4 regions of the Streptomyces sp. NPDC005141 genome follow, and region 2 is predicted to be linked to each of the others. Evidence: riboswitches for the same ligand, from Rfam matches in the RefSeq annotation. Region 2 holds a riboswitch; each other region holds the start of a gene.
What was found. Region 2 has a riboswitch for S-adenosylmethionine ahead of ACWD68_RS26620 (putative leader peptide). Riboswitches for the same ligand answer to the same signal wherever they lie in the genome.
Positions count from the first base shown of each region.

Region 1: it holds a riboswitch for S-adenosylmethionine, as region 2 does, so the genes downstream of both, thrC (threonine synthase) here and ACWD68_RS26620 (putative leader peptide) in region 2, are expected to answer to the same signal.
Region 3: it holds a riboswitch for S-adenosylmethionine, as region 2 does, so the genes downstream of both, ACWD68_RS23200 (aminotransferase class V-fold PLP-dependent enzyme) here and ACWD68_RS26620 (putative leader peptide) in region 2, are expected to answer to the same signal.
Region 4: it holds a riboswitch for S-adenosylmethionine, as region 2 does, so the genes downstream of both, ACWD68_RS15880 (ABC transporter substrate-binding protein) here and ACWD68_RS26620 (putative leader peptide) in region 2, are expected to answer to the same signal.

Region 1 covers NZ_JBSFYW010000013.1:14,559-20,152, forward strand. Annotated here, with positions in the region: gene groL (chaperonin GroEL) at 1-1,341, opposite strand, end outside; gene ACWD68_RS12905 (cold-shock protein) at 1,724-1,927, opposite strand; gene ACWD68_RS12910 (MoaD/ThiS family protein) at 2,369-2,644, opposite strand; gene thrC (threonine synthase) at 2,641-3,939, opposite strand; SAM riboswitch class I at 3,955-4,111, opposite strand; gene ACWD68_RS12920 (glucosyl-3-phosphoglycerate synthase) at 4,317-5,261, shown strand; gene ACWD68_RS12925 (alpha,alpha-trehalose-phosphate synthase (UDP-forming)) at 5,340-5,594, shown strand, end outside.
Region 2 covers NZ_JBSFYW010000038.1:40,564-46,157, forward strand. Annotated here, with positions in the region: gene ACWD68_RS26610 (amino acid ABC transporter ATP-binding protein) at 1-761, opposite strand, end outside; gene ACWD68_RS26615 (amino acid ABC transporter permease) at 857-1,861, opposite strand; SAM riboswitch class IV at 2,324-2,469, shown strand; gene ACWD68_RS26620 (putative leader peptide) at 2,506-2,571, shown strand; gene ACWD68_RS26625 (glutathione S-transferase C-terminal domain-containing protein) at 2,770-3,459, shown strand; gene ACWD68_RS26630 (MFS transporter) at 3,783-5,204, shown strand; gene ACWD68_RS26635 (hypothetical protein) at 5,437-5,577, shown strand.
Region 3 covers NZ_JBSFYW010000030.1:31,365-36,958, reverse strand. Annotated here, with positions in the region: gene qcrB (cytochrome bc1 complex cytochrome b subunit) at 1-337, shown strand, start outside; gene trpD (anthranilate phosphoribosyltransferase) at 474-1,538, shown strand; SAM riboswitch class IV at 1,626-1,742, shown strand; gene ACWD68_RS23200 (aminotransferase class V-fold PLP-dependent enzyme) at 1,932-3,305, shown strand; gene ACWD68_RS23195 (Lrp/AsnC family transcriptional regulator) at 3,342-3,623, opposite strand; partial or broken gene ACWD68_RS23190 (rhomboid family intramembrane serine protease) at 3,620-4,421, opposite strand; gene ACWD68_RS23185 (hypothetical protein) at 4,577-4,816, shown strand; gene ACWD68_RS23180 (NYN domain-containing protein) at 4,852-5,594, shown strand, end outside.
Region 4 covers NZ_JBSFYW010000017.1:29,967-35,560, reverse strand. Annotated here, with positions in the region: gene ACWD68_RS15890 (ABC transporter permease) at 1-639, opposite strand, end outside; gene ACWD68_RS15885 (ABC transporter permease) at 643-1,725, opposite strand; gene ACWD68_RS15880 (ABC transporter substrate-binding protein) at 1,722-3,374, opposite strand; SAM riboswitch class IV at 3,647-3,756, opposite strand; gene ACWD68_RS15875 (DUF1684 domain-containing protein) at 3,872-4,693, shown strand; gene ACWD68_RS15870 (bifunctional o-acetylhomoserine/o-acetylserine sulfhydrylase) at 5,120-5,594, shown strand, end outside.

The sequences.
Region 1 (5,594 bases), on a different contig from region 2:
CGGGGCCTCCAGGGCGAGCTTCACGGCGTTGGCGCCGGTCGCCTCGTCACCCGTGAGCTCGAGCTTCTCGAAGACCGAGGAAGCCTGGAGCAGGGCCACGCCACCACCGGCGACGATGCCCTCCTCGACGGCCGCCTTCGCGTTGCGAACGGCGTCCTCGATGCGGTGCTTGCGCTCCTTGAGCTCGACCTCGGTGGCGGCACCGGCCTTGATGACGGCCACGCCGCCGGCCAGCTTCGCCAGACGCTCCTGGAGCTTCTCGCGGTCGTAGTCCGAGTCCGAGTTCTCGATCTCGGCACGGATCTGGTTCACACGGCCGGCGACCTGGTCGGCAGAGCCGGAGCCGTCGACGATCGTGGTCTCGTCCTTGGTGATGACGACCTTGCGGGCACGGCCCAGCAGGTCCAGACCCGCGTTCTCCAGCTTGAGGCCGACCTCCTCGGAGATGACCTCGCCGCCCGTGAGGATGGCGATGTCGCCGAGCATGGCCTTGCGGCGGTCACCGAAGCCCGGAGCCTTGACGGCGACGGACTTGAAGGTGCCACGGATCTTGTTGACGACCAGGGTCGACAGGGCCTCGCCCTCGACGTCCTCGGCGATGATCAGCAGCGGCTTGCCGCCCTGCATGACCTTCTCGAGGAGCGGGAGCAGGTCCTTGACGTTCGCGATCTTGGAGTTCGCGATCAGGATGTACGGGTCGTCGAGGACGGCCTCCATACGCTCCATGTCGGTGGCGAAGTACGCCGAGATGTAGCCCTTGTCGAAGCGCATACCCTCGGTGAGTTCCAGCTCCAGACCGAAGGTCTGGGACTCCTCGACGGTGATGACGCCTTCCTTGCCGACCTTGTCCATCGCCTCGGCGATGAGCTCGCCGATCTGGGTGTCGGCGGCGGAGATGGAGGCCGTGGAAGCGATCTGCTCCTTGGTCTCGACATCCTTGGCCTGCTCGAGCAGGGCACCGGAGACGGCCTCGACGGCCTTCTCGATACCGCGCTTGAGGGCCATCGGGTTGGCGCCGGCGGCGACGTTGCGCAGACCCTCGCGCACGAGCGCCTGGGCCAGCACGGTCGCCGTGGTCGTACCGTCGCCGGCGACGTCGTCCGTCTTCTTGGCGACTTCCTTGACCAGCTCGGCGCCGATCTTCTCGTACGGGTCCTCGAGCTCGATCTCCTTGGCGATGGAAACACCATCGTTGGTGATCGTGGGGGCGCCCCACTTCTTCTCGAGGACGACGTTACGGCCCTTGGGGCCGAGGGTGACCTTGACGGCGTCAGCGAGCTGGTTCATCCCGCGCTCGAGACCGCGCCGTGCCTCCTCGTTGAACGCGATGATCTTGGCCATGTGAAGTGGTCCTCCCGGACGGGGTGGATTGCTCCGGATCGTGCCCGCGCCCGCGACGGACGGCCTGCAAGCCTTGTGGTTCCTTGCCCCACAGGCCCGCGGGCCTCGCTGACCCGATCCAAGTTCTGTCACTCTCACTGGGAGAGTGCTAACGCCAATGATTAGCACTCGACCCCTGCGAGTGCAAGCGCCTCTCCTGAAAACGGGCCCCTGGCGGAGCGCACACGCGGCGCCCGCACGGGGCGCGCTCGCGGGCGCGCACAAGACTTGGCGAGACAGACAGGGGACCCCGGAAGACGGCCGGGGACGCACGAGGGGCCCGCATCCCTGGTGGGATGCGGGCCCCTCGGCGTGAGTGCGTCGGTGGCCGTTCGCGCCCGGATCAGACGGCGAGTTTGACCATGTCCGCCTGCGGACCCTTCTGGCCCTGCGAGATTTCGAACTCCACTCGCTGACCCTCTTCAAGGGTGCGGTAGCCGTCCATCTGAATCGCGCTGTAGTGCACGAAGACGTCCGCACCACCGTCGACCGCGATGAAGCCGTACCCCTTCTCCGCGTTGAACCACTTGACGGTGCCCTGAGCCATGCCTAACTCCCCTATTACTGGCCCTTGCACAGATCCACACTTCGCGGATCCGGGTCAGACCTCACCCCCCAACGGTTGGGGGTGTGCGCCGGAACGCGTCGACCGCGGCTGAATGTATCTGTCCAACTGCCGTCTGCAACAGGTCAATCGGACGAGAATTCTGGGCATGGCCGATCACGGATATGCGGAGAATGTGCAAGGATTCAGGGCAAGTCGGGCCCCGTAAATGCCATAAAAGGCTCAAAAAGGCGGGGTACTTTGGCTACTTCTTGTCGGATGCCGGGCGAGAACTCATATGCGTCCGGCATGAAACCAACATCGAAAGCGAAGCGACTTCCCCAACTGTAGCGCGCTCAACCATACAGAATTGCCCCCTCCGTTTCTCTCACGGAGGGGGCAATTCGATGAACTCAGCGTGTTCGGCATTACCGAGGGTAACGATCAGCCCCCGGCGACGGCCGGAATGATCGAGACGCCCACACCGTCCGGGGTCGCCGTCTCCAGGCCCTGCTCGAACCTGACGTCGTCGTCGTTGACGTACACGTTGACGAAGCGGCGCAGCTTGCCCTGGTCGTCCAGAACGCGCGCGGCGATGCCCGTGTGGTTCTTCTCCAGGTCGGCGATGACCTCGGCGAGGGTCGTGCCCTCGGCCGTCACCTCGGCGGCGCCCCCGGTGTAGGTGCGCAGGATGGTGGGGATGCGGACGTTGACGCTCATGATGCGAGGCCAGCCTCTCGGAAGGAGTCGAGGTTCGGGCGGATGGTCGCGGTCAGCCCGGTGTCCGAGGCCACCGCGTCCAGAGTCTTGAGGCCGTCGCCGGTGTTCAGCACGACCGTGGTCAGGGTCGGGTCGAGGAGACCGTTCTCGATCAGCTTGCGGGTGACGCCGACGGTCACGCCGCCGGCCGTCTCCGCGAAGATGCCCTCGGTGCGTGCGAGCAGCTTGATCGCGTCGACGATCTGCTCGTCGTTCACGTCCTCCACGGCACCGCCGGTGCGCCGCGCGATGTCGAGCACGTACGGCCCGTCCGCGGGGTTGCCGATGGCGAGCGACTTGGCGATGGTGTCCGGCTTCTGCGGACGTACGACGTCGTGGCCGGCCTTGTAGGCGACGGACACCGGGGAGCAGCCCTCGGCCTGGGCGCCGAAGATCTTGTACGGCTTGTCCTCGACGAGCCCGAGCTTGATCAGCTCCTGCAGACCCTTGTCGATCTTCGTGAGCTGGGAGCCGGAGGCGATCGGCACGACCAGCTGGTCGGGGAGCCGCCAGCCGAGCTGCTCGCAGATCTCGTACGCCAGCGTCTTGGAGCCCTCGGCGTAGTACGGCCGCAGGTTGACGTTGACGAAGCCCCAGCCCTCGCCGGCCGGGTCACCGATCAGCTCGGAGCAGAAGCGGTTCACGTCGTCGTAGTTGCCCTGGATGCCGACGAGCTCGCCGCCGTAGACCGCGGCCATGACGACCTTGCCCTGCTCCAGGTCGTGCGGGATGAACACGCAGGAGCGGAAGCCGGCGCGGGCCGCCGCGGCGCCCACGGCACCGGCGAGGTTGCCCGTGGAGGAGCAGGAGAGGGTGGTGAAGCCGAAGACGCGGGCCGCTTCGATGGCCTGGGCGACGACGCGGTCCTTGAAGGAGTGCGTCGGGTTGCCGGAGTCGTCCTTGACGAAGAGCTTGCCGGCGTCGACGCCGAGCTCGCGGGCCAGATTGTCGGCCTGGACGAGCTTGGTCCAGCCGGGGTTGATGTTCGGCTTCTGCGCCACGTCCGCGGGGACGGGCAGGAGGGGCGCGTAGCGCCAGATGTTCGCGGGTCCCGCTTCGATGCGCTTGCGGAGTTCTTCGGTCTCGTAGGCCGAGAAGTCGTAGGCGATCTCCAGCGGGCCGAAACACTCCTCGCAGGCGAAGACCGGGCCGAGCGGGACGCGGTGTCCGCACTCGCGGCAGGAGAGCGCCGCTGCCGGGCCGAGGTCCACCGCTTCGGCGGAGTTCGTGGTACTTGCAACTGTCTGCGCAGCCATGGAGGCGAGGCCCTTTCCTCATCTTCCTCACGACGCACTTCGCCGTGAGACGGATTTGGCACCTTCCCGAGCCGGGAGCCTCGCGACGCGATCGACATCGATCGGTACGAGACCGGCTGGAGGGTTGCCGGGGCTTCATCGGGCCGTATCCCTCTGCCCCTCTGGATGAGCGGTATTTGATTGTTGAACTGTTGAACACGATACGCGGCGATGATCCAGGACATGCGATGGTCATCCGCGTTGTTCAAGACTGTAACCGAAGGCCAGGACAGTTGAGATAGTCGTCCGAACCGCGAGACGACGGCAATCCATCTGCCGCTGGCCGCAGCGGGCACGCTGATGAGAGCGTGTGATCAGACAGTGAGGAGCCGCAGACCGTGCTGAAAGACGTCGAAAGCTGGCTGAGCACACGCTCCTGGTCCCTGACCGACCGCCCGCTCCACAAGCTCATGGCCGCGAAACGCTCGACCGGGTCGACGGTCAGCGTCGTGCTGCCCGCGCTCAACGAGGAGGAGACGGTCGGCGAGATCGTCGCGATCATCCGCCACGACCTGATGCAGCAGGTGCCGCTCGTCGACGAGATCGTCGTCGTCGACTCGGGCTCGACCGACCGCACCTCCGCGGTCGCCGCGGCCGCGGGCGCGAGAGTCGTGCACCGCGACGACATCCTCCCGCGGATCCCCGCGGTGCCCGGCAAGGGCGAGGTGCTGTGGCGGTCGCTGCTCGTGACGAGCGGGGACATCGTCTGTTTCATCGACGCGGACCTCAGGGAGTTCTCGTCCGACTTCGTCATCGGAATCGTGGGCCCGCTGCTCACCGACCCCGGTGTCGATCTGGTCAAGGCCATGTACGACCGCCCCCTGGGCGGCGCCTCGGGACAGGGCGGCCGGGTCACCGAGCTGATGGCCCGCCCCCTGCTGAACATGCACTGGCCGCAGCTCGCGGGCTTCGTCCAGCCGCTCGGCGGCGAGTACGCGGCCCGTCGCTCCCTGCTCGAACAGCTCCCGTTCCCCGTCGGCTACGGCGTGGAACTGGGCATGCTCGTCGACGCCCTGCACCTGGTGGGCCTGGACGCCCTCGCCCAGGTCGACGTCGGTGTCCGCAAGCACCGCCACCAGGACGGCCAGGCCCTGGGCCGGATGGCCGCCGCGATCTACCGCACCGCCCAGCTCCGGCTGGCCCGCGGTCACCTGATCCGTCCCGCCCTCACCCAGTTCGAGCGCGGCCGGGACGGTTTCCAGCCGCGCACGTACTCGGTGGACACGGAGGAAAGGCCCCCGATGAGCGAAATCTCCGAGTACCAGCGGCGCAAAGCCGCGTAGACCAGCCCTCCCGGCCCGCGATCGCATACGGCCGAAGGGAACGTTTGAGCGTTTCGACACGGGGCTAGGTTTCGAGGCATGGCTTCAACGCACGGTGCCCACCGGATTCTGGTCGCGTCCAACCGCGGCCCGATCACCTACGAGGTACGGGAGGACGGTTCGCTGCACGCCCGGCGCGGCGGCGGCGGCCTCGTCTCGGGCCTCTCCGCGATCGGGCCCGACGCGGACGCCCTATGGGTGTGCTCGGCCCTCGGCGACGGCGACCGGGAGGCCGTCGCGCGCGGAGTCGGCGAGGACGGCGTGCGGATGCTGGCCATCGACGCCGAGGTGCAC
Region 2 (5,594 bases):
AGGACCTTGCTCAGGAAGTCCCTGGTGCGCTCCTGCTGCGGATGGTCCAACACCTTTGCGGGCGGACCCTGTTCGACGATCCGGCCGTCGTCCATGAACACGACCCGGTCGGCGATCTCTCGGGCGAAGCCGATCTCGTGCGTGACGATGACGAGGGTGGTGCCGCTCCTGGCCAGGTCCTTGATGACTTCGAGTACCTCACCGACCAGTTCGGGGTCGAGCGCCGAGGTCGGCTCGTCGAAGAGGATGACGCCCGGCCGCAGGGCGAGGGCGCGGGCGATGGCGACGCGCTGCTGCTGACCGCCCGACAACTGCCGCGGGTAGGCGCCGGTCCTGTCCGCCAGCCCCACGCGGCCGAGCAGATCCCGGGCCAGTTCCTGAGCCTCCGGCTTGGACAGCTTTCCGGTGGCAACCGGGGCCGCGGCCACGTTGTCCAGCACGGTCAGGTGCGGGAAGAGATTGAAGTTCTGGAAGACGAACCCGATCCGGCTGCGCTGTCCCAGGATGGCCCGCTCGCTCAACTCCTTGAGACGCTCGCCGTGCCGGCGCACGCCGATCAGCTCACCGTTCAGGCTGACGTGACCGATCTCGGGCTTCTCCAGATGGTTGATCACCCGAAGGAGAGTGGACTTGCCGGATCCGGACGGTCCGAGGATGACCGTGACCTCTCCGGGACGCATCGTCAACTCCACACCGTCCAGGACCTGGTGGGCGCCGTACCACTTGTGGACGTCGTGCACCTCGACCGCGGCGGGTTGGATGTCGAGCGCTCCGATGATCTCGGCCGCCGCCGTGTCGGCCACCTGGTCCTCCGGGACCGTCCTGGTCTTCACCGTCGTCCGACGGGCTTCGCCGGTCATATCGCCGTCTCCCTCCGGACCCGGGCCCGCACGTCGCGCAGACCGTTCCGTACCTTCTGCAGTGGGGTCGGCGGCAGGGTGCGCAGCGCGCCCCGCGAGTAGTGCCGCTCGACGTAGAACTGGATGACGGACACGACGCTGGTGAGGATCAGGTACCAGGCGGTGGCGACGAGGAGCAGCGGCACGATGTCACCTGGGTAGGTGCTGCCCATGGTCTGCACAGAGCCGAACAGGTCCAGCAGGGACACGTAGAAGACCAGCGAGGTGCCCTTGATCAGGCCGATCAACTGGTTGACGTAGTTGGGGGTGATGGAGCGCAGCGCCTGCGGGAGGACGATCCTCGCGAACTGGTAGCGCTTCGGCAGGCCGAGGGCGGAGGCCGCCTCGTGCTGGCCCTGGTCGACGGAGAGGATTCCGCCGCGCACCACTTCGGAGGCGTACGCCGCTTCGTTCAGGCTCAGTCCGATGACGGCGACCGCCATGTCGGTGGCCAGGCGGGACTCGTCGAAGGTGAAGAAGGCCGGACCGAACGGCACACCGACGCTCAACGTCTGGTACAGCGCGCTGAAGTTGTACAGGAACAGCAGGACGACGATGAGCGGTACCGAGCGGAACAGCCAGGTGTAGACCCAGCTCACCGCGCGCAGCACCGGACTCGGGGAGAGCCGGGCCAGCGCCAGCAGGACGCCACCCAGCAAGCCCAACACCGCACTGTAGATGGCGACTTCGAGGGTGATGAGCAGGCCGTCGAGGATCGTCGGGCGCAGGAACCAGTACTGGAAGCGGTCCCACTGGTAGAAGGGGTTGGTCACCAGGCCGTGGGTGATCTGGGCGACCAGCACGAGCACGACGGCCGTGATGATCCAGCGGCCGGGGCGCCGGAGCGGAAGGACCCGCTGAGCCGCGAGGGGCTTCGGAGCGGCGGGGACGTCGGGACGGGGGATCGCCTCGGCGGGCGGCGCTGATCCGGAGGACACAGCTATGCCCGGAGATTCACTCATGGAGAGCTCCAGCGGATTCGGACACCCCGGACCACGGCGAACGGCAGCGTGACGCGCAGCCGGAACGGCTCGGCACGACACGAGGGCACGGGCGCACAGGGAAACGGGGGCTGGACGGAGAAGGGGCACACCGCTACAGCGGTGGTCGTCAGCGGTTCAGCGGAAGAGCCGTCAGCCTTGACAGAGGGTGCGACACACGGCCGTACACAGCGCGCTGTTGACACGCAGCAGGTCGACGGAGCGGTCGGCGCACAGCACCACGCGGCCGAGGCGCCGCCATGCGGTCGTCCCATCAGCTGCGTGCATCGCCGTCACCATCGTTTCTCCGGTCCTGGGGCATTCCGTTGTGGGCCGCACGTTAGGCCCGCCCCGAAAAGAATGTCAATGCGGGTGCCCACCAGGTGAGACCGCGTGCCCGGCCTTCTTGACGGCATCACAGAGCGCACCGAGACTGGCGTGGACGGTCACGATTGTCAGCGCCCACGGTGCGGGTTCGTCCCGCTCCTGTGGTCATCGGCCCCGGCCCGCTGACAGGCAACCCTTCCACCGCGACGGGGTGCCCCGGGTGACGACCGGGTCCCGCCGGCGCGGCGGGGCAAGCGTGGTCTCGCGTCTCGCGAGCCCCGGAGTAGGACCGGTGGGGAATGCCCAAGAACGGCTTGACGAGGCGCCTGCACATCGATCTGTTGCGTGTCTCCAGCGCTTACTGATCCGCAGCCGGTCCGTTCGATCCGGACCGGTGCGACGAGCGCAGTCGTTCCGCATTCGGCCGCTGGTGCCCACAAGGCGGCGGTGGCTTCCTCGTTCCCCAAGGGAGAGTCATGCCCGAGACAGCTTCGCGCACTTCCAGCACGGCCAACTCACGTCCCTGTGACCAGGTTTCGTCCCCCTCGGAGCTTCGCATCGAGGTGGCGACATCCTCCGCCCGCCCCCACCGTGTCGACAGCCGCATCGGCGTCGGCCTGGCCGGCGGCTTCTACCCCGCACCGCACCGCTACGAGCTGTATCTGTCGGAGAGTTGTCCGCTCTCGCTGCGCATCGCGATCACCCTCGACCTGCTCGGTCTGAAGGACTCCGTGGCCACCACGCTCCTGACGCGCCCCACCGAGACACCTGACGCCTTCACCTCGCTGCGCCGTGCCTACGAGGCCACCGAGCACCACTACGACGGACCGCTGACGGCGCCCGCGCTGTGCGACCGGTGGAGCGGACGCATCGTCAGCAACCATACCCCCGACATCCTCCGCGATCTCGCGGGTCTGCTCTCCGGTCACGGCGCGGGTTGCCCTTCGACGCTGCGCCCGCCGGCCCTCGCCGCGGACATCGAGGCTCTCCGCGACCTGCTGGACCGCGACGTCACCCCGTCCGCCCAGCCCTCGGAACTCTCCGCGGCCCTGGAGTTGCTGGACTGCCAACTCGCCTCGCGGCCCCATGTTCTGGGCGAGACCCTGACGGCGGCGGACGTTGACGTGTGGGTGGCCCTCAGTCAACTGGACCCTGAGGGAACCCTCCGCTCGTTCCCCCGGCTCCTGGACTACGTACGCCGTCTGGGCGACCACCCCGCCTTCCGGGGCGGAGGCAGCGCCCGGCGGCGGTGAGGAGTCCGTAAGGCCCGTCCGGCCGGGTGAGCGGCCTGCTCACCCGTCCGGCTGAACGGGGAACCGGTCGCTGGGGCCCGGTGTCCGGACCGTTCAGCCGCGTGGGGTCAGTACGACGCCCGCGCCCTTCAGGGTCGAGGTCCACTCCCGGCCCTGGTCAACGGTCTTCCCCGGAGACCTCGCCTGCCCGCCGCACAGAGCGCCGGCCGGGACGGTCCACCGGTCTGCCCGCGTCCACGTGCGGTCCGCCGACGTTCGGCGCAGTCTATGAGCGTAGGAGAGCTACACCCAGACCACACGTCCGGCGGTCATAAGGAATGGCGATGGCTGACACAGGCGCGTCGACACCGCCGTCGGTGGCGCAGCGCAGGATTCTCGCCCCGCTCGCCCTCGCACAGTTCATCTGCAGCTTCGCCGGCTCCAACATGAACGTGATGATCAACGACATCAGCGAGGACCTCGACACCACCGTGCAGGGTGTGCAGATCGCGATCACGATCTTCCTGCTCGTCATGGCCGCGCTGATGATTCCCGGCGGCAAGCTGACGGACCGCTACGGCCGCAAACGCTGCTTCCTCGCCGGCCTGACGGTGTACGGGATCGGCGCGTTGCTGAGTGCCGTCTCCCCCGGCCTGGGTGTTCTCATCCTCGGCAACTCGATTCTCGAAGGCGTCGGAACGGCGCTGCTCATCCCGCCCGTCTACATCCTCACGACTCTTCTCTTCAACGACATGAACTCCCGCGCCCGCGCCTTCGGCGCAATCATGGCGCTGGGCGGCATCGGTGCGGCGGCGGGTCCGCTCATCGGCGGGCTCATCACCTCGTGGATCAGCTGGCGGGCCGCCTTCGTGTTCCAGGCCCTGATCATCGCCCTGATCATCGTGCTGAGCCGCCACCTCGAGGACCCGCTGTCCCCGGATCCGACACGCCCCTTCGACACCGTCGGAGCCGTCCTGTCGGCCACCGGCCTGGTCCTCATCGTCATGGGCATCCTGGCCGCCGACAACAACGTCTGGCTGATGACCGGCCTGCTCGCCCTCGGAGCGCTGACCCTGCTGTGGTTCTTCCGCTCCGTGCGTGCCCGCGAGTCGGCCGGCAAGGAACCGCTGCTGTCCACCAGCCTGTTCCGCAACCGCACTTCCAACCTCGGCCTCATCACCCAGAACATCCAATGGCTGTTGCTCATGGGATCGTCGTTCACCGTGGCCGCCTACCTCCAAGCGGTGCGCGGTTACGACGCCATCGCGACCGGTGTCATCTTCACGGCCGCCACGCTCGGTCTGCTCGCCACCTCCCTGGCCGCCGAACGACTCGCCCGGCGGTACCCCCAACGCACCCTGATCATCGCGGGCTTCGCCGTCTCGATCGCCGGCGTCGTCGTCCTGATCGCCATGGTCAACAGCTTCTCCAGCCCCTGGTCCTTCGCTCCCGGGCTCCTCCTGCTCGGACTGGGCCTCGGCGTGATGCTGACCCCGTCGGTCAACATCGTCCAGTCGAGCTTCACGGAGGACCGTCAGGGCGAGATCTCCGGCCTGTCCCGCAGTGTGTCGAACCTCGGCTCCTCGCTGGGCACCGCCGTCGCCGGCACGATCCTCGTGGCCGGGTTCACCACCCGCTCGTACGCCGCGGCCATGGTCACCCTCGCCGTGCTCGGGGTCATCGGACTCACGGCGGCGGCGCTCCTTCCCGGAAGCACCGGCAGCGCGCGCGGCACGGCGGGCACCCGGGCACGGAACGACGCCTGAATCCTGGAGCGGGTGCCGAACTGCCCCACACGAGAAGGGCAGTTCCGCTGAGCTCTGCCACCGGAACGTGCCCACAGCGCGAGCCGGCACGGGCACTGCGCCCGAACGAGATCGACGTCACCGTCACCGTCCTCGCTCCCGGCTACGCCTGCGAGCACGACACGGTGGTCTGGGGGGGGTCGACGACCAGGGCGACCGGGTTCCCGTCCTCACCCTTCAGTGGAACCGGGAGATGACCCTGCACCCGGGCAACGCGCTGGTCCTCGTGAACCTCAGCGGCTCGGCCCGGCCGCACAGGGTCAAGGCCTACACGGCCAAGGGCGAGATCAAGCCCTGCGTCCCGGTGAGGCCCGCCGCGCCGCGGAACGACTAGCGAGCCCTCCGCGATCG
Region 3 (5,594 bases), on a different contig from region 2:
CACCAAGCGGATCTGCCTCGGCCTTCAGCGCCGGGACCGGGACAAGGTGCTGCACGGCCGCGAGTCGGGCATCATCAAGCGCCTGCCGCACGGTGAGTTCATCGAGGTCCACGAGCCGCTCAGCCAGGACGCGCTGCACACGCTCACCGCGCACGAGCAGTACAAGCCGGCCGAGATCGGCCCGGCGGTCGACGAGAACGGTGTCGAGCGCAAGGTCTCGGGCACGCAGAAGCTGCGCGCCAAGATGAGCGAGGGCTTCTACGGGGAGGATAACCAGATCCCCAAGCCCACCGTCGAGGAGTACAAGGAGATCACGAGCGGCCACGGCCACCACTGATCCCCACAGTTCGCCACGGAAAGAGCCCCGTCCATGCAATGGACGGGGCTCTTTGCCGTCTCCCGGGCTGGATAGGGTGGACTCACCCCGCGCAAGGGGTGAGTCCCTCGCGTCACCTACGAACCCAGGAGCGACCATGAGCGCTGTGAACCCCGCTGGAGGCGACACCGCGGCGGTCCGTTCCTGGCCCCAGGTACTGAACGGCCTGCTCGAAGGCCGCGACCAGAGCGCGGACGACACGGCCTGGGCGATGGACCGCATCATGCGCGGCGAGGCGACCGACGCGCAGATCGCCGGGTTCGTGGTGGCCCTGCGGGCCAAGGGCGAGACCGTCCAGGAGATCTCCGGGCTCGTCCGGGCGATGTACGAGCACGCCAATGTGATCGAGGTCCCCGGGCGCACCGTCGACATCGTCGGTACGGGCGGCGACGGCGCGAAGACCGTCAACATCTCCACGATGTCCTCGATCGTGGTGGCCGGCACCGGCGCCAAGGTCGTCAAGCACGGCAACCGGGCCGCGTCCTCCGCGTCCGGCTCGTCGGACGTCCTGGAGAAGCTCGGCGTCAATCTCCAACTGCCGGTGAAGCGGGTCGCCGAGGTGGCCGAAGAGGCCGGGATCACCTTCTGCTTCGCGGTGAAGTTCCACCCGGCGCTGCGTCATGCGGCGGCGGCACGCGGCCAGTTGGGCATCCGGACGACCTTCAACGTGCTCGGCCCGCTGACCAACCCGGCGCGGGTGAAGGCCCAGGCGGTCGGAGTCGCCGACCCCCGCATGGCGCCGATCGTGGCGGGTGTGTTCGCCGAGCGCGGCAACTCCTCGCTGGTCTTCCGCGGCGACGACGGCCTCGACGAACTGACCACCACCGCGGGCTCCCACGTCTGGGTGGTCCGCGACGGCAAGGTCACCGAGGAGCGCTTCGACCCGCGCGACGTCGGTCTCGGCATCGTCCCGGTGGAGGCCCTGCGAGGCGCCGACGCCTCGTACAACGCCGAGGTCGCCCGGCGCCTGCTGGACGGCGAGACCGGGCCCGTACGGGACGCGGTCCTGCTGAACTCGGCGGCGGCCCTGGTGGCCCTGTCACCGACCGGCGCTCCGCTCGCCGACCAGCTCCGCGCCGGAATGGAGAAGGCGGCAGAGGCGATCGACTCCGGGGCCGCGAAGCGCACCCTGGACCGGTGGGTGGCCGCCAGCAACGCCTGATTCCCGGGCGAGGCGACGCGGGGGGCGCAGTCCACGATCCGGACTGCGCCTTGCGCGTCGAAGATCTTCTGGCAAGATGCTGTATCAGGTCATGAGTGACAGCCATGTGGCCCCGGCCGGCTGTCCGGCAACCCTCCGTCCGTGGCGGGGTGCCCCGGGTGAAGACCAGGTCGTAGGCAGCGAGGTCTACGGCAAGCGCGGACCCCTCGCACTCTTTCGAGTGGATGCAACCAGGGGTCCTGGTCGTTCGAGGGAGCCTTCTGTGAGCAAGCGAATGCGATAGGGCGTCGAGCCCCGCCTCCGCACACCCTTTTCACCTTTCCCTGCGCTGAGCCCTGCCTCCGGGCGGCCGGCTCGCGCAGCGATCCCGCCTGCCTCTCACAGGAGCTCGCCATGTCTGTCTCCACCGCTGCCGCCGATCAGTCCGTCTGCCACGACACTTCGGGGGCCCTGCCCGTTCTGGGCCGGGATGTCACCGTCCCGCTCGTCACCGGCGGCGAGGTCACCTACGCCGCCCTCGACTACGCCGCCAGCGCGCCCGCCCTCCAGCGGGTGTGGGACGACGTGGCCGCGTACGCGCCGTACTACGGCAGCGTCCACCGGGGCGCCGGCTACCTCTCGCAGCTGTCCACCGACCTCTTCGAGAACGCCCGCAGGACCGTCGAGGAGTTCCTCGACTGCCGCGCCGGAGACCAGGTGGTCTTCACCCGCTCCACCACCGACTCGCTCAACCTGCTCGCCGCCGCGCTCCCGGCCGACTGCCAGGTCTTCGTCTTCGAGACCGAGCACCACGCCTCGCTGCTGCCCTGGCGCGACGCCCGGGTGACCTACCTGAACGCCCCGCGCACCCCCGGCGAGGCCGTCGCCACGCTGGAGCGCGCCCTCGCCGGCCGTGACCCCCACGGACCGGCCCTGGTCTGTGTCACCGGCGCCTCGAACGTCACCGGGGAGCTGTGGCCGGTGCGTGAGCTGGCCGCCGTCGCGCACGCCCACGGCGCCCGGATCGTCCTCGACGCCGCGCAGCTCGCCCCGCACCACCCGGTGTCGGTCCAGGACCTCGACGTCGACTGGGTCGCCTTCTCCGGGCACAAGCTGTACGCGCCCTTCGGCTCCGGTGTCCTCGCGGGCCGTTCCGACTGGCTGCGCGAGGCCGAGCCGTACCTCGCGGGCGGCGGCGCCAGCCGCAAGGTCTCCCGGCGCGCGGACGGCGGCGTGGACGTGGAGTGGCACCACAGCGCCGCGCGGCACGAGGCGGGCTCGCCGAACGTCATCGGCGCCTACTCGATCGCGTCGGCCTGCAAGGCGCTCACCGAGGAGGGTTTCGACAACCTCGTCGCCCGCGAGCAGCACCTGATCCGCACCGTCCGCGCGGGTCTCGCGGAGGTCCCGGAGGTCCGGGTCCTCTCCCTCTTCGGCGACGACGCCCCGCGGGTCGGCGTCATCTCCTTCGTCGTCGAGGGCTGGAACAGCTCGCACTTCGCTGCCGCGCTCTCCGCCGAGTACGGCATCGGCGTCCGCGACGGCCTCTTCTGCGCCCACCCGCTGGTCCGCACGCTGCTCGGCAGCGACCCGGAGACCCAGGGGGAGTGCGGCGCCCCCGAGGCGGCCCCCGGCGAGAAGTCCCTCAACGCCATCCGCGTCAGCTTCGGCGCCGGTACCCCCGACGAGCACGTGGAGCGTTTCGTCCGCGCGGTGCGTGAGCTGGTCCGGGACGGTGCGCGGTGGCAGTACCGCACCGAGGACGGCCGCTGCGTCCCGGCCGTCTGACGCCCGTGCCCCCGCCCGGAGGCGGTGTCCCGTCGGTCAGGAGTCGAGGCCGATCGCGAACGCCGCCTCCAGGTCGTGCTCCGAGTACGTACGGAACGCCACGTGGGTGTCCGTCGCCTCGACGCCCGGGATCTTGCTGATCTTGCCGGGGATGACGTCCGCCAGGTCGTCGTGGGCCTTGACCCGGACCATCGCGATCAGGTCGTAGGTGCCGGTGACGGAGAAGACCTCGCTGACGCTCTCCAGCGACGCGATCGACTCGGCGATCTCGGGGATCCGGTCCACGCTGGTCTTGATGAGGACGATCGCGGTGATCACGGCTGGTTCTCTCCCTCGGGGGCCACTGCTGGGGATCTCACCCTACTCGCGGTCCACCTGGCCCGGCTGCTGCGCCTGGGGTCCCGGCAGCGCCTCCGCGGAGGGGGCTGCGGTCGTACGGCGCCCGAAGCGCGCCCACGCGTAGACGAAACCCAGAGAGAAGCCCACGAGGTGGGCCAGATAGGCGACCCCGGGACCCGACTCGCTGCGGCCCGCCGCCAGCCACTGCAGGGCGAACCAGAACGGCAGCACCACCCAGGCCGGGAACCGCAGCGGCAGGAAGAACAGGAACGGGAAGAGACTGGTCACCCGGGCCTTGGGGAACAGGTACAGAAACGCGCCGAGCACCGCGGAGATTGCCCCGGAGGCCCCGACCAGGGACTGCTGCGAGCCGGCGTTGGCGGCGGCGTAGCCGAGCAGGGCCAGATATCCGCAGCCCAGGTAGAAGAGGGCGAACTCCACATGGCCCATGCGTTCCTCGGTCATCACCCCGAAGACATAGAAGAAGAGCATGTTGCCCAGGAGGTGGAGCCAGCTGCCGTGGATGAACAGGGCCGTGGCCGGGGTGAGCGCCTCGCGCGGGGCCCCGCCGAAGAGGTCGGACGGCACCACGCCCCAGCGGCGGAAGTACGCCCGCTGGGCGACCAGCAGTTCGTCCCCGGTGCCGTACGCGGGATCGAGTCCCGAGGCGGGACCGATCACGAAGATCAGACAGCACAGGACGATCAGCCCGTACGTCACCGGCGCGGACTGGCCCCGCACCGCCCTGCCGACCGCCGTAGTCCAATTGCCGATCATGGTACAGAGCATGACGCAACGGGACCATCCGACGCAGACCGCCTCGCCGCCGTGGACACCAGAGCGTCGAGTACCCGCCAGGCCGTAGGGTTACGAGCCACATGCACCGGGATACCGGCGCCGGACGGACACTAGAAGGAAAGAGCGACTGCCCTATGACGGTTCCCCTGCCCGACGCCAAGACGCGCTGGCGCTGCGCCCTCTGCGGCAACCTCACGCGTTTCGACGTGACCCGCTCCTCGAAGGTCGTCGAGTATGTGCACCTCGACCTCGCCGGTGAGCCGAAGGTCGAGGAGCGCGAGGTGGTCAGTGAGACCATCGAGTCGGTGCGGTGCCGCTGGTGCAACGCGGTGGATCAGGTCGAACTCGTGGACAGGCCGGGCGCCGGCTCCTGAGGGAGCGGGCCCCGCACGGATATTGGGGTGACGGGATGGTGGAGACCACAGGCGGGGAGCCGGACGACGGCACCGCTGAGGTGCTCGACCGTCCGCTGCCCGACGGCGTGCGCCGACGCGTCGTACAGATCGTCTCGGACGGCTTCGGCGGACTGACCGTGGCCGAACTGCCCGCCCAGCTGAGGCAGTACGCCCGGTTCGCGCCGAACCGGCGGGCCAAGTTCGCCGGCAACGCCATGGCCGCGGCGCTGGAGACGGACCCGCTGTTCAGACAGCGCATCTCCGAGAAGCTGAGAGAGGCCCAGCCCGAGATCGTCGGGGCCCTCGAATCGGGCGCGCCGCCCCCGGCCGCGGATCCGCTGGACGTGGCGGCCGCGGCCTATGTGCTGCGCCCCGCGGGCTGGGTGAAGCTGGTCACCGCCGCGGGCGAGGAGGCCCTGCGGGCGGACGCCGAGCGCGCCGACGAGGAGAACCGCGCCGAGCTGGAGCGGCTCCGCGAGGAGCTCGCGGAGGCCCGCGGGCAGACAAGGGCCGAGACCGAACGGCTGCGCGCGGAAGTGGAGTCGGCCAGGAAAGAAGCGGAATCGCTTCACCGCAAGCTGCGCGGGGCCCTCAGCGACGTCAAGCGCGGCGAGGCGGCCCTGCGCAAGCTCCAGGCCGAGACGGACGCGGCGAAGGCGGAGGGGCAGGCCCAGGTGTCCGCCGCCGAGAGCGAGACCCGGCGGCTCAAGGCGCGCCTCTCGGAGGCCGAGGCCGCTCTGGAGGCCACGCGCAAGGC
Region 4 (5,594 bases), on a different contig from region 2:
CCGGAACATGATCCGCCAGGTCCCGGTGCCGATGACTCGGGCCGCGTCCACGAACGGCTCCGCCTTCACCCGGATCACCTCGGCCCGTACGACGCGGAAGTACTGCGGTACGAAGGCCACGGCGACCGAGCAGGCCGCCGCGCCGAGGCCTCCGACGAGACTCGACTGTCCGCCGCTGATCACGATGGACATGACGATGGCGAGCAGCAGTGGCGGGAACGCGTAGAGCGCGTCGGCCAGCCCCACCAGCAACCGGTCCAGGCGTCCGCCGAGATAGCCGGAGGCCAGGCCCAGCACGGTGCCGGGGACCACGGAGAGCAGCAGCGAGGCGAGGATGATCTCCAGCGCGGTCCGGGCGCCCCACACTGTGCGGGACAGCACGTCGTACCCCGCGATGGTGGTGCCCAGCGGATGGGCCCCGCTGGGGGATTGCTGCGACCCGAACAGTCCTCCGCCGTCCTGGAGTTGTGAGTATCCGTACGGGGCGAGCAGGGGGCCGAGGAGCGCGGTGAGGAGGAACAGCGCGGTGAGTACGGCGCCGGTGAGCAGCATGGCGCGCTGCACCGCGCCGCCGGTGAGCAGCCGTGCGCGCAGGCGGTCCGGCAGCAGGGTCGGCCGTCGCACGAGGAGTTGGGCCACGGCTCAGTACCTCACTCGGGGATCGATCAGCGCCGCGACGACATCGACGAGGAAGTTCGTCACCGCAACGACCACGGCGAACAGGGCCACGATTCCCTGTACCGCGGGGAAGTCACGCACCGTCAGGTAGTGGGCGAGTTCGTAGCCGAGGCCCTTCCACTCGAAGGTGGTCTCCGTCAGCACCGCTCCGCCGAGCAGCCCGGCGACCTGGAGTCCCAGGACGGTGACGACGGGAATCAGGGCGGGTCGGGTGGCGTGCCGGGTGACCAGGCGGAAGGGCGCCACGCCTCGGGAACGGGCAGCCTCGACGTAGTCGGCGCCGAGGGTGCCGATCAGGTTCGTGCGCACCAGCCGCAGGAGGATGCCGGCGACGAGCAGGCCCAGCGCCAGGGCGGGGAGCACGGCGTGCTTCAGGACGTCCGTGACAGCCGGTATGTCGCCGCTGCGGAGAGCGTCGACGAGGTAGAGCCCTGTCGTGCTGGTCTGGTTCTGGAGGAAGAGCTGGACGTCGGTGCTCGCCCGGCCGGACGCCGGCAGCCAGCCGAGCTGGATCGCGAAGACGAGCTTCAGCAGCAGTCCCACGAAGAACACGGGGGTGGCATAGGTGAGGACGGCGAAGAGCCGCAGCGCCGCGTCGGGTGCGCGGTCCCGGTGGGAGGCCGCCACCATGCCGAGGGGGACGCCCACGACGAGCGCCACGGTGAGGGCGTAGAAGGCGAGTTCGACGGTGGCGGCGCCGTACGTGCCCAGCACGTGTGTCACGGGCTGGTTGTCGGTGACGGTGCGGCCGAAGTCGCCGGTCGCCAGGGATTTCAGGTAGTCCAGGTACTGGGTGAGCAACGGCCGGTCGTAGCCCGCCTGGTGCAGCTTGGCCTGGAGCTGGTCCGGGGTGAGCCGGTCGCCGAAGGCGGCGCTGATCGGGTCACCGGTCGCGCGCATCAGGAAGAAGACGAGGCTGACCAGGATGAACATGGTGGGGATGATGAGGAGGAAGCGGACCACGAGGTAGCGGGCGAGTCCGTACCCCCCGGCGCCGTCGGCCGGGATACCGACGGCGCCGGGGGTGTCCTGGGTGAGGGCGCTCACTTCTTCGCGAGCCCGGCCCAGCGGAAGGTGTACGCGCTGTTCAGCTCGTCGGGCACACCGCTGATGTCGGTACGGGTGACGATCGCGGTGGACCCCTGGAGCAGCGGCAGCAGTGGCACCGACGCGGCGGCCTTGTCCTGTGCCCGCTTGAGCAGTTCGGCTCGCTCGGCGGTGTCGCTCTCCGACTCCTCCTTCTTGATCAGCTCGCGTACGGCGGGGTCGGAGTAGTCGTTGGCGACCCAGCTGTTGGCCGAGTAGAAGGGCGCGAGGTAGTTGTCCGCGTCGAGGTAGTCGGCGTACCAGCCCAGCTGATAGAGCGGGTAGAGGTGCTTGATGCGGTCCTTGCCGTACTGGGTCCACTCGGTGGACTGGAGGTTCACCTTGAACAGTCCGGTGGCTTCGAGCTGCGTCTTGATCAGCGCGTACTCGTCGGCCGAGGACGAGCCGTAGTGGTCACTGTTGTACTGCAGGTTGAGGGTGATGGGGGTGCTCACCTTGGCCGCCTTCAGCCGTGCGGCGGCCGCGGCCTTGTCGGGGCCGCCCTTCTTGTCGCCGTAGAGCGACTTGAAGGAGTCGGTTGCGCCGGTGAGTCCGTCGGGTACGGAGCTGTACAGCGGCTGGTAGCTGTTCTTGTAGACCTGCTGGGCGAGTTGGGCCCGGTCGACGGAGTCGGCGACGGCCCGGCGTACGGCCAGCGCCTTGGCCTTGTCGGCGTTCTTGGTCTTGGTGCCGTACGGCTGGGTGGTGAAGTCGAAGACGATGTAGCGGATGCCGTTGCCGGAGCCGGTGTGGACCTTGACGTCCTTCTTCTTGGCCAGGTCGTCGAGGTCGGCTGTGGTGAGGGTGCGGTAGACGGCGTCGACGGTGCCCTGTTGGACGTCGAGTTTCAGGTTGCTGGCGTCGGTGTAGTACTTGAGCTGGACGTTCTTGGTCTTGGGGGTGCCCAACTGGCCGCCGTAGGCGCTGTTGGCGGTGAAGGAGACCAGCGAGTTCTTGTCGTAACTCGTGACGCCGTACGGGCCGTTCCAGGGCTTGGCCGCGACGATGGCCTTGTCGTCGAGGATCTTGTCCGCGGGGAAGACCTGCTCGTCGACGACGAGGCCGGCCGCGGTGGACAACACCTGCGGGAACAGCGTGTCGTTGGCGGACTTGAGGGTGAAGACGGCGGTGGTGGGTGTCGGGGCGGCGACGGAGTCGAGGTTGTACAGGAGCGACGACGGGCCGTTCTCGTCGGCGATCTTCAGATTGCGGTCGAAGCTGAACTTGACGTCGGACGAGGTCAGTCGGTGACCGTTGCTGAATTTCAGCCCCTTCTTGAGGGTGACCGTGTACTCCTTGGGACCCGTGAGCTTGATTCCGGTGGCCAGGTCCGGGGAAACCTCCGTGGCACCGTTCTTCACGCTGAGCAGGGTCGCGTAGACCTCGGTCTCGATGGTGCCGGAGCCCGCGTCCCAGGCGCCCGCCGGGTCGAGGCTGGTCACCTGGTCCGTCGTACCGACGGTGATCGTCGCACCGCCGGAACCGGAACCACTGGAATCCTTGGTGCTCGTGCAGCCCGTCAGGGCGACCAGGAACGCCGTCCCGAGTGACAGGGCTCCAAGGCCGGGGCGGACGGATCGGATCGGTCTCGGGCTGTTGTGCTGAGCCATGGCAGGTCTCTGCTTCCGCATGGGTGGGGACGCGTGGGAGCCGCGGCAGCCGGACGGGTCGGCAGGAGGCCGACCAGGCGTGCGTGCGCGGTCGCGTGAAACGTCAAGGATGAAAAGGGAGTTGCCTGAACGTCGTCGAGTCGGCCGACGAGTCGATCAGCCGCGACAGAGACAGCTGCAGACCATCAGCAGGTCGACATGACGTCGGGAGCACAGCACGAGGGCACTTGCCACGCCGTCCTCCTGGGGTGTCGCCGGCTCACGGGCCGGTCGGATCGCACTTGCAGAACTGGAATATCCGCCGAGCCTTCACCTGGGGCACCCCGCTGCGTCGAGGGTTGCCGTCCGGCCAGCCAGGGCTTGATCACCGGAACTCGTAGCTCGCGCTCACCGTAGATCGACAATTCTCTCGGCGTCAAGAGTTCGCCGTGCCGGAATGACATGGACGGGCACGGCAGTTGCACGGAGAACATCAAGTGCAGCCGGAGGGAGTGGACATGACCGTCCAAGACATCGACCGGGTGAGTTTCGTCCAGGAGTGGGAGGAGTGGCACCGGGGGAAGGAGGCGGTACTCGCCGGCCCCCACGGGTTTCTCGCGATCACCAGCCTCCACTGGCTGAGTGCGCTGCCGACCCGGTTCGAGGACGCCCCGGGAGCCTGGTCGAGCACCGCCGACGGGGTGGTGGTCGAGCTGGAGGCGGAGGACGAACTGACCGTCGACGGGCAAGTGGTGCGCGGGCGACACGACTTCGGCGTCATCGCCGAACGGGACAGCGTGTATGTCGGCTCGGGTGACGCGGTGATCGAGGTCGCCAAGCGCGGAGGGCACGACATTCTGCGGCCCCGCCATCCCGGCAACGCGCTGCGCGCCGCCTTCACCCGCACCCCGGCCTACGCCCCTGATCCCCGCTGGGTCCGCGCCGGGCGGTTCCTGCCCTTCGACGCGCCGCGCGCGGTCACCGTCGGTGCGGCCGTCGAAGGGCTGGAGCATGTCTACGACTCCCCCGGCCAGGTCGAGTTCGAGCTGGACGGAGTGCCGCGGCACCTCACCGCGTTCAACGGCAACGCTCCTGGCAGCCTGATGGTGCTGTTCACGGACAAGACCTCCGGCGTGACCACCTACGCGGCGAACCGTGCCCTGCAGATCGCCGCACCTGGCAGTGAGGGCAGGGTGACGCTCGACTTCAACCGCGCCGCGAACCTGCCCTGCGCCTACACGGATCTGGCGACCTGCCCGCTGCCGCCGGCCGAGAACCGGCTGCCGGTCGCGATCGAGGCGGGCGACAGGCTCCCCCTGGAGCGTGGCGGACAGCCCTGACGGGACTCCGCGAGACCCCCGTGTCCGGGTCGCCGCGCGGCCCGGACGCCACCGCCGTGGCGACGATCGCCCCGCCGCCCACCGCGCAGGACGGGTGCGGCGGTGGTCCGGATGCCGTGGCCGGGACGGCGACCGGGGCGACGGCCGGGCGGGGCCGCCCGAGCCGCCTTCCTCCAAGTCACGCTGGTGAACCGTCACCATCTGTGGTTATCTGACTCCATGACCGTGCTTGTGACCCGCCGCCACGTTGACTACGGGCGTGTCACCACCATGTGTTGTTCCGCCGTGAGCTGACGCCGCGCTCCGGCATCTGAACCCTCTCTTCATCACCGCACCGCACCGTCCTCCGCCCTGCTCCTTCGCGGTCCGGACGGCAGTCCCGCGGTCGCTTCACGCACCCCCGCACGCCCCGCGCAAGGGAGAACCATGAGCCAGCCCATCGACTCCGTCACCGCCGGCCACACCCCCGAGGACGAACCGGCCGGGCCCGACACCTCGGCCTGGTCGTTCGAGACCAAGCAGATCCACGCCGGTGCAGCGCCGGACCCGACGACCGGGGCGCGGGCGGTGCCGATCTACCAGACCGCCTCGTTCGTCTTCCGCGACACCCAGCACGCCGCCGACCTGTTCTCGCTCGCCGAGCCGGGCAACATCTACACCCGGATCCACAACCCGACGCAGGACGTCTTCGAGCAGCGGATCGCCGCGCTCGAAGGCGGGGTCGCCGCGGTGGCCCTGGCCTCCGGGCAGGCCGCGGAGACCCTCGCCATCCTGACGCTGGCGAGTGCGGGCGACCACATCGTCTCCAGCACGTCCCTGTACGGCGGCACGTACAACCTGTTCCGCCACACGCTGCCGAAGTTCGGCATCGAGGTCTCCTTCGTCGACGACCCGGACGACT